DNA from 3 places in the Streptomyces sp. NPDC012637 genome. Region 1 is predicted to be linked to each of the others. Evidence: riboswitches for the same ligand, from Rfam matches in the RefSeq annotation. Region 1 holds a riboswitch; each other region holds the start of a gene.
The links. A riboswitch is a leader RNA that binds a small molecule or an ion and turns the genes downstream of it on or off. The one in region 1 is predicted to bind cyclic di-AMP.
Positions count from the first base shown of each region.

Region 2: another riboswitch for cyclic di-AMP. It lies ahead of ACFY8W_RS02230 (transglycosylase SLT domain-containing protein); the one in region 1 lies ahead of ACFY8W_RS35980 (peptidoglycan DD-metalloendopeptidase family protein).
Region 3: another riboswitch for cyclic di-AMP. It lies ahead of ACFY8W_RS33250 (transglycosylase family protein); the one in region 1 lies ahead of ACFY8W_RS35980 (peptidoglycan DD-metalloendopeptidase family protein).

Region 1 is NZ_JBIBDS010000012.1:130,501-133,766, reverse strand. It holds gene ACFY8W_RS35985 (FCD domain-containing protein) at 1-531, opposite strand, end outside; gene ACFY8W_RS35980 (peptidoglycan DD-metalloendopeptidase family protein) at 739-1,509, opposite strand; cyclic di-AMP (ydaO/yuaA leader) riboswitch at 1,522-1,686, opposite strand; gene ACFY8W_RS35975 (insulinase family protein) at 1,889-3,256, opposite strand.
Region 2 is NZ_JBIBDS010000001.1:507,273-510,538, reverse strand. It holds gene ACFY8W_RS02235 (alpha/beta fold hydrolase) at 307-1,218, shown strand; cyclic di-AMP (ydaO/yuaA leader) riboswitch at 1,565-1,720, shown strand; gene ACFY8W_RS02230 (transglycosylase SLT domain-containing protein) at 1,725-2,603, shown strand; gene ACFY8W_RS02225 (polysaccharide deacetylase family protein) at 2,757-3,266, shown strand, end outside.
Region 3 is NZ_JBIBDS010000010.1:52,198-55,463, forward strand. It holds gene eno (phosphopyruvate hydratase) at 1-1,025, opposite strand, end outside; gene ACFY8W_RS33250 (transglycosylase family protein) at 1,292-2,002, opposite strand; cyclic di-AMP (ydaO/yuaA leader) riboswitch at 2,006-2,179, opposite strand; gene ACFY8W_RS33255 (transglycosylase family protein) at 2,438-3,266, opposite strand, start outside.

The DNA of each region.
Region 1 (3,266 bases):
CACGATCGCCCCGTGCTCGGCCCAGGACTCGGCAGGCCGCTCCGGCGGCTCGACCGCGTACATCCAGGCGATCTTGTGCCGCAGCTGGGTGAGCAGCGTCGTGAGCGGCGGACTGCCCGAGGCCTGGGCGAGGGTCTCGTGGAACCAGCCGCCGAGAGCCGCCAGGTCCTCGCCGCGGTTGCTCCTGGCCCGCTCCTGGCCCAGTCTGACCAGGCCGCGCAGCACCTTGAGGTGGGCGTCGGTGCGGCGCTGTGCCGCCCGGGCGGCACCCAGCGGCTCCAGCAGGGACCGCATGTCGAGCAGGTCGGCGGCCTCCTGGACGGTGGGCTCGGCGACATGGGCGCCGGCGTGCCGGCGGCTCACCACGAAGCCCTCGGACTCCAGGGTGCGCAGCGCCTCGCGGACCGGCACGCGGGAGACGCCGTAGCGGCGGGCGAGCTGTTCCTCGGTCAGTCTGGCGCCCCGCGCGTACACCCCGGAGACGATGTCGTCCCGGATCGCCGTGCATACCGAGTGCGCGGGAATGCGCATGTCCGACCTCCGAATTCGTCCGCGCGAAACCCCCGTCGGGCGGCGCCTGTCCGGCGACTCTATTGCAGGACGGCGGAATTTCCGATGGCGCCCGGTGACAAAGAACGCAAAAAGCCCCGGCTCTTTTCGAGCCGGGGCTTTCGTGCGGGATCCGTGCGCCGGAACGCGCGGGATACGCGCGCCGGACGCCCGCCTCGGGCGTCCGCGTCAGACGTTGACGCCGCGGGCGCGCAGGTAGGAGATCGGGTTGATGTCGGAGCCGTAGTCCGCGCCGGTGCGCGCCTCGAAGTGGAGGTGCGGGCCGGTGGAGTTGCCGGACGAGCCGGAGACGCCGATCTGCTCGCCCGGGGTGACCTTCTGGCCGACGCGGACGGTGATGGCGGAGAGGTGGCCGTACTGGGTGTACGTGCCGTCGTTCATCCGGATCACGATGTTGTTGCCGTACGCGCCGCCCCAGCCGGCCTCGACGACGGTGCCGGAGCCGACGGACACGACCTTGGTGCCGTAGGCGGCGTGGAAGTCGATGCCGGAGTGGCTGCCGGAGGACCAGAGCGAGCCGCCGGTCTTGTAGCCGGTGCTCACGTACGAGCCGGCGACGGGGAGCTGGAAGGAGGCCAGGCGCTTGCGCTCGGCCTCACGGGCGGCGCGCTCCTTGGCCTCGCGGATCTCCTTGGCGCGGGCCTCGGCCTTGCGCTTCGCCTCGGCGGCGGCCTTGATGCGGGCCTCGGCCTCGACGGCGGCCTTCTCCTGGCCGGCGGCCTGGGCGTCGACGCGCTCGGCGAGGGACTCCTCGGCGATCACCTGGGTGAGGCCGGTGTCCTCGAGGGAGGTGTCGTCCGTGTCGGCGGCGAGCGCCGGGGAGGCGAGGGTGCCGATGACGCCGGTGGTGGCGAGCGTCGCCACGCCGGCGATGCCGGCGCTGCGGCGCGCCATCCGGCTCGGACCACGATGCTTCCCGGTGGCACGGGTGAACGCCATGTAGTGGCTGATCCTTTCCTTCCCTCTCGCCTACCGGGTTAGCTGACGGGTTCGGAGCAGGAAGGTCTCCTACGGGCCCCTCCGCCTGAGCGAAGGCGTCCGATTCACCCCAGGGACTGCGTGTGGGTCCCCGGCTCCCCAGGCTCGCGCCTCAGGGGGACTCGGCGATGACTGTCCGTTGCCGCGGATGCGGCGTCGTGCAACGGCCGGACAGCCGGGTCGACGCTAGGCCGATCTTCTGTCAATCGCCAAACACACTCGCCCGTTTGTAAGACATGCCACAGGGCAGAAGACCACGCTCCTCAGCAATACGGACAAAGGGGAGGACCCCGACGAACGTGGTCGTCGGGGTCCTCTCCGCCGTGTGACAGCGGCTCAATCAGCCGCTGACGACGGTCACTTCACCGATGCCGAGCGCCCGCACCGGCTCCGCGATCTGCGCCGCGTCGCCGACCAGGACCGTCACGAGCCGGTCCACCGGGAAGGCGTTGACCACGGCCGCGGTCGCCTCCACCGTGCCCGTCTCGGCGAGCCGCGCGTACAACTGCGCCTGGTAGTCGTCCGGGAGGTGCTGCTCGACCTGGTCGGCCAGCGTCCCGGCGACGGACGCGGCCGTCTCGTACTTCAGCGGGGCCACGCCCACCAGGTTCTGCACGGCCACGTCGCGCTCCGCGTCCGTCAGGCCCTCGGCGGCCAGGGTGCGCAGCACCTTCCACAGGTCGTCAAGTGCCGGACCCGTGTTGGGAGTGTCGACCGAGCCGCTGATGGCGAGCATCGAGGCGCCGTTGCCGGCGCCGTCGGAACGCAGCACCTGGCCGAAGGCCCGCACGCCGTACGTGTAGCCCTTCTCCTCGCGCAGGACGCGGTCCAGACGGGAGGTGAGGGTGCCGCCGAGGCAGTACGTGCCGAGCACCTGGGCGGCCCACACACGGTCGTGGCGGTCCGCGCCGACGCGGCCGATGAGCAGCTGCGTCTGGACGGCGCCGGGCCGGTCCACGATGACGACCCGGCCGGTGTCGTCGGCCGTGACGGGCGGCATCGGGCGCGGCGCGGCCGGCTTGCCGCTCCAGGCGCCGAGGGTGTCCGCGAGCACCTTGTCCAGGTCGACACCGGTCAGGTCGCCGACCACGACGGCGGTGGCGGCGGCCGGACGGACGTGCGCGTCGTAGAAGGCGCGCACGGCGGCGGCGTCGATCGCGGCGACCGTCTCCTCGGTGCCCTGGCGCGGCCGGGACATGCGCGAGGCGGCCGGGAACAGCTCCTTGGAGAGCTGCTTGGCGGCGCGACGGCCCGGATTGGCCGTCTCGTGCGGGATCTCGTCCAGCCGGTTGCGGACCAGCCGCTCGACCTCGGTCTCGACGAACGCCGGGGCGATCAGGGCCTCGGAGAGCAGGCCGAGCGCTTTGGGGAGCCGGGAGACCGGCACCTCGAGGGAGACCCGTACGCCAGGGTGGTCGGCGTGCGCGTCCAGGGTGGCGCCGCAGCGCTCCAGCTCGGCGGCGAACTCCTCGGCCGAGTGCTGGTCGGTGCCCTCGGACAGGGCCCTGGCCATGATCGTGGCGACGCCGTCCAGGCCCTCGGGCTCGGCGTCCAGCGGGGCGTCGAGGAAGATCTCGACGGCCACCACCTGCTGGCCGGGGCGGTGGCAGCGCAGCACGGTCAGACCGTTGTCGAGCGCGCCGCGCTCCGGGGCCGGGAAGGCCCAGGGCTTCGCGTCGCCCGGCGTGGGCTGCGGGTGGAAGGTCATGCTGGTCAAA
Region 2 (3,266 bases), on a different contig from region 1:
CCGTTGGGGTACGGTCGACCTGCCCCAACAGCCGCCCGTGGGAGCCGAGTTCGTCATGGCGAACGGGCGGGGTGCGAGAGCGGGACGAGTACGGGCAAGCCCTGAACGGGCAAGCCCGACGTAGGCAAGCCCTGAACGGGCAAGCCCGACGTAGGCAAGCCCTGAACGGGCAAGCCCTGCGCAGGCGGGCCGAGCAGCGACGCACCCGAGCAGCACCACGCCGAGCAGCGCCACGCCGAGCGGCACCACACCGAGCAGATTCACGCCGGGACACACCGAGCACCAGGCAGACGAGGAGACGCGACCATGACCCGTCCGGACGGACCGCGGCCGGCACCCGAACCGATACCGCTCGACCTCCCCGTGGACGGGGCGACGCTCCGCGTGCTGCGCTTCGGCACCGGACCGCGGACCGCCGTCGCCGCCCACGGCATATCGGCCTCGGGGATGTCCTTCGCGGCCGTCGCCCGGCACCTGCCGGCGGACTGGTCGCTGTACGCGGTCGACCTGCGAGGCCGCGGCGGCAGCTCGACCGCCCCCGGCCCGTACGGCATCGACCGGCACGCCGCCGATCTCGTGACGGCGGCCCGGACCTGGGGCGACGGCGGACCCGTGGCCCTGACAGGGCAGTCCATGGGCGCCTACGTGGCGCTGCGTGCCGCCGCCCGGGAGCCCGGCCTCTTCGCACGCCTCCTGCTGGTCGACGGCGGCCTGCCGCTCCCGCTGCCCGCCGACGCCGACCCCGACGCGGTGCTCGGCGCCAGTCTGGGCCCGGCGCTCGCCCGGCTCTCGATGACGTACGACAGCGACGAGGCCTACGTCGACTTCTTCCGCGCGCACCCGGCGCTCGGGCCGCACTGGAACGAGGACATCGAGGCGTACGTCCGCTACGACCTCACCGGCCCCGAGGGCGCCCGCCGCTCGCGCGCCCAGGAGGCGGCGGTGCGGCAGGACGGGCGGGAACTCCTCACCAGCGCCGCGTCGTTCGGCACGGACCTGGCCGGTCTGAAGGTGCCCACGCTGCTGCTGCACGCGCCGCTCGGGCTGCTCGGCGAGGCGCCCGCCATGCTGCCGCCCGCGCTCGTCGACCACTGGACCGCGCAGGCGCCGAGCCTGACCGCCGAGTTCGTGCCGGACTGCAACCACTACACGATCCTCATGGGCGACCCGGCCTCCATGGTCGCGGAGCGGCTGGTGCCGCCGCACGGCCGCGGCTGATCCGATCCGCATTGCAGGGCAAACCGGACGATGTCCGGTTATTCCACTGCAATACCGGAATGCTGATCCGATTCCGCAACAGGGTATTTCGCTCCCGCATAAAGGACCCGGCCGGGGCGCGTGATCTGAATCACGCCCGGCCTGTCCCCGTCGCTGCTGCCGTGGCGTCAGATCCGGCATGCCGGAAAAGGGTTGGCGCGAGGGCGGTGGCCGGCCTGAATGATCCTTTGGGAATTCCGGGTAGATCGATTTGCCGGGATGAATTCCTGCCTTGTTTTCCGGATTTGTTTTCGCATAGCGTCACCCCGCAACCGGACGGAAACGCCGAATCCTGCCGCCGTCCGGGCGACCGCACTCACCACACTTCCGGCAGGAGCGGGGGACCCAGGTTTGCCGCCGGTCCCGGTCTCCGGGGACGGCTCGGGGTGAAGCCGCGCATGCCGCGGCCGGGCATCTCCTGCCCGAACCCGACAGCTCACCTCGCAGGCGGAGGAGAGGAACCCGCCATGCGTGGACACGGCAAGCACCGCCGCCCCAAGAACGCCCCGCTCGCCCGCGGCATCGCCGCCGTGAGCCTCACCGGCAGCGCCGCGCTCGCGCTCCCGCTGGCCGGAGCCACCGGTGCGGCCGCCGTCGCCCCACACGGCGCGAACTCCGTCACAGTGGCAAAGCCGGCGCTCTCCGCGGCCGTCCAGGCGGTCGCGGATAAGGCTCCGAAGGCGGCATCCAAGGCCGCTCCGGTGAAGTATTCCGTCGTCACCGGGGACTCGCTCTCGAAGATCGCCCGGAAGTACGGCGTGAAGGGCGGCTGGAAGAAGCTCTACCGGGACAACCGGAAGGTCGTCGGCAAGGACCCGGCTCTCATCCGGCCCGGCCAGAAGCTCTCCGTCGCCGCCACCCGGACCGCGCCCCGCCCGGCGGCCCCGTCCACCGCCACCCGGTCCTCCGTCACCCGCGCCTCCGTCACCACGGGCTCGGCCGCCTCCGCCCCGGCCCCGGCGGTCAAGGCCGTCGCCAGCGCCGCCACCAAGGCCGCGGCCGCGGGCTCCACCGGCTACACGTACGCGGACAACCTCGAGGGCTGGATCCGCGAGTCCCTCGACATCATGGCCCGCGAGGGCATCCCCGGTAGCTTCGACGGCATCTACCGCAACATCATGCGCGAGTCGTCCGGCAACCCCCGCGCCATCAACAACTGGGACTCCAACGCCCTCGCCGGCACCCCGTCCAAGGGCCTGCTCCAGGTGATCGACCCCACGTTCCGGGCCTACCACGTCGCCGGCACCGCCAACGACCCGTACGACCCCGTCGCCAACATCACGGCCGCCTGCAACTACGCCGCCGACCGCTACGGCTCCATCGACAACGTCTTCGGCGCCTACTGACCGACCGGTTCGCCGCCGCCGACACGGCCGGGCACCCCTCACGGGGCGCCCGGCCGTGTCGTTCTCCCGGAAATCGATGAAACCTTCCCGCCGTCTCTGCCGTCCTCCCCTGCGGGAGCCGTTCGGGACGAAGACGCTGGGAGTGGGCACCGCATGGGGCTGAAGGGCAAGTACACCGCACACATAGCCGTGGTGGCGTCGGCGGTCGCGATCGGTCTTGCCTCGTGGGGGGCCGCCGCGCTGACGGACACCGAGGCCGAGGCCCAGGCGGCGGGGAAGCGGCAGGAGCAGCGGGTGCCGGGCGAGGACGCCAAGGGGCCGGCACAGGTGCCGCCGGTGAAGGTGCCCCAGAGCATCGCGCACGGAGCGGAGGCCGGCGGCAGGTCGGTGAACATCACCATCGACGACGGCCCCGACCCCCGGTGGACGCCCAAGGTGCTCGACATCCTCAAGGAGAACGACGTCAAGGCCGTGTTCTGCATGGTCGGTCCGCGGGCGAAGGAGTTCCCCGAGCTGGTCAAGCGGGTCGTGGCGGAGGGCCACCGGCTCTGCGACCACACCGTGTCCCACGACACCACCATGGACAAGAAGCCCGTCGGTTACCAGAAGCAGCAGATCCTCGACGCGAAGCGGATGATCGAGGACGCGGCCGGGGGAGCGAAG
Region 3 (3,266 bases), on a different contig from region 1:
CCGATCTGGTTGACCTTGACCAGGAGGGCGTTGGCGCTGCCCTCCTCGATGCCGCGGGCGAGGCGCTCCGGGTTGGTGACGAACAGGTCGTCGCCGACGAGCTGCACCTTGGTGCCGAGCTTCTCGGTAATGGCCTTCCAGCCGGCCCAGTCGTCCTCGAACAGCGGGTCCTCGATGGAGACCAGCGGGTACGCGGCGACGAGCTCCTCGTAGTACTCGGTCATCTCGGCGGCCGAGCGGGACTTGCCCTCGAACTCGTACTTGCCGTCCTTGTAGAACTCGGAGGCGGCGCAGTCGAGCGCGAGCGCGATGTCCTTGCCCGGGACGTAGCCGGCCTGCTTGATGGCCTCGACGATGAGGTCGAGCGCGGCGCGGTTGGAGTCCAGGTTCGGGGCGAAGCCGCCCTCGTCGCCGAGGCCGGTGGACAGGCCCTTGGTCTTCAGGACGGACTTGAGGGTGTGGTAGACCTCGGTGCCCCAGCGCAGGGCCTCGGAGAAGGACTCCGCGCCGATCGGCGCGATCATGAACTCCTGGATGTCCACGTTGGAGTCGGCGTGCGAGCCGCCGTTCAGGATGTTCATCATCGGAACGGGCAGCAGGTGCGCGTTCGGGCCGCCGAGGTAGCGGAAGAGCGGCAGGTCGGAGGCCTCGGAGGCGGCGTGCGCGACGGCGAGGGAGACGCCGAGGATGGCGTTGGCGCCGAGCGAGGACTTGTCCGGGGTGGCGTCCAGGTCGAACATCGCCTGGTCGATCAGGCGCTGCTCGGTGGCGTCGTAACCGACGAGCTCCGGGCCGATCTGCTCGATGACGGCGAGAACGGCCTTCTCCACGCCCTTGCCCTGGTAACGGTTGGGGTCACCGTCGCGGAGCTCGAGGGCCTCGAACGCACCGGTGGAGGCACCGGACGGAACGGCAGCACGGCCGGTGCTGCCGTCGTCGAGGCCGACCTCGACCTCGACCGTGGGGTTGCCTCGGGAGTCCAGGATTTCCCGGGCTACGACGACGTCGATGGACGGCACGAGCATCTCCTTCTGGGATGTGACGCTGGTTGTGACGCATGCGGCAAGGTCTCGTACGCCTTGCGACACGAGCCTAACCGGCCCGGGGGCTCCGGCCAGCCGGGCGCCCGCCCCCTGGGACGAAAAAGGACCCAAGGGCATGCATCTGAGGACGAAAGACCCCTTACCTACTCATCGGTAGGGTCCGGGGACGAGGAAACCCCGGCCCGGAGCGCACGGGGGAAGGGCACTCCGGACCGGGGTGGTCACTCACCGCGGGTGGGTCGGCAGGCTCACTTGAGGTGGAGCTGCTGGCCCGGGTAGATCAGGTCGGCGTCGTCGACGACGTCCTTGTTCAGCTCGAAGAGCTTGGCCCATCCGCCCTTGACGCCGTGCGCCTGGGCGATCTTGCTGAGGGTGTCGCCGGCGACGACCTTGTACTCGCCGTCACCCTTCTTGACCTTCTTGCCGGTCGGGGTGGTGACGGTCTTCTTGGCGTCGGCCTTCTTCGGGGCGGTCTGCTTCGGGGCGGACTGCTTCGGGGCCTGGCGCTGCTCGCTGCGGGTCGTCGGCTGCTCGGTGGAGCGCTTCGGAGCGGTGGTGGTGCTCTCGGCGGAGCCGCCGCTGTACGTGGCGCCGGAGAGGCCCACGCCACAGCTCGGCCACGCGCCCTTGCCCTGGCCCGCGAGGACCTTCTCGGCGATGGCGATCTGCTGCGACTTGGAGGCCTGGTCGGCGGTCGCGGCGTAGGCGGTGCCGCCGTACGCGGCCCAGGTGGAGGCCGAGAACTGCAGGCCGCCGTAGTAGCCGTTGCCGGTGTTGATGGACCAGTTGCCGCCGGACTCGCACTGGGCGACGGCGTCCCATTCGGAGGCCGTGGCGGCCGAGGCGGTGCCGGCGGCCATCAGCGGGGCCGCGACGGCGACACCGGCGGCACCGGCGAGCGCGATGGCGCGGGTGGCCTTGGAGGAACGGCGGTGTTTGCCCTTGCCGGAAAGCAGCATGGAAGTTCTCCTCACCGACGCCTACGAGGTGAGCTGTCGGGTTCGGGCGAGTGAGTTGCCCGGCCGCGTGTCCTAGCACGCGGCTTCACCCCAAGCCGGTCGTCGGCCGTCTGTCTCAACGGCCGGGGCCGGCACTTACCTTGGGTCCCCCGCTCCTGCCTTCGGCGCTTGCGCGACGACTGTTCCCTCCGTCCGGCGGCAGGATTCGGCGTACCGGTCGGCGGGGCCCGCGGTGGCGAGCGGTCACGACCGTAGACACACACCCGGGAGAAGTTCAAAGGGCATCAACCCGGGAAAATCGCCCCTACTTGCACTCCGTCAGGAGGTGTTTGCGCAGGTGAGGGGCGACCTCGGCAAAGTTTGCGGTCGTGACACGCCCGTTCGGCAAGAGAGACCCATGTCTCACTTGCACAGAAGCGGACATTCAGCCGCGAACTACCCCTTGCCCACGAGCTCGTCGAGCTCCAACTCCAGGCTCTGACCAGGGAGGATGAGGTCGGGGTCGGAGCCGACCGTCTTCTTGTTGGCGTCATAGAGGGCGGCCCAGCCGCCGGTGAGGCCGTTCTCCTGCGCAATGCCCGACAGGCTGTCACCCGGCTGAACGGTGTATTCGTCCGGCTTGTCCGTCTTGTCGGCGTCCCTCGAACCCTCGGCACTTTCGCCCGCCTTGTCGGCCGGGGTCGCGTCCGGGGCCGCGTGGCGTCCGGATTCGGGCGCGGTGTCCGTCATGCCCGGTTCTTCTGTCGCGGCGTCACCTCGGTGCTTGCCGGTGCCGGGAGCGGTCGCGTCCGGCGTTTCCGGAGTACCGGGCGTAACCGACGTGTCGGGCGTACCGGGCGTACCGGGCGTCGCGGGGGTGGCGGGCGTGGTCGGCGTGCCCGTCGAGGGAGTGCCGGACGCCGGGCCCGTCGGGGTGGCGGGAGCCGCCGGGGTGGTGGTCGTGGCCGAGGGCTCGGGAGCCGTCGCGGTGGAGCCGGCGGGCAGGCCGTCGGTCCGGTTCGACTCGGGGCGGGGGCCCGCCGACTCCTCGGCGGGCGTGCCCGGGCCCGGGTCGACGGCGGGCGCCTTGCCGTCGTTGGTCAGGCCGGCGATCGGGGCGCAGGTGGCCCACTGGTTGTCACCGGCCGCGAGCGCCTTGTCCGCGACGGCGATCTGCTGGGCGCGGCTCGCGAGGTCCGCGCTCGGCGCGTAGGCGAGGCCGCCGTGGCGCTCCCAGCTCTCCTGGGTGAACTGGAGCCCTCCGTAGAGCCCGTTGCCGAAGTTG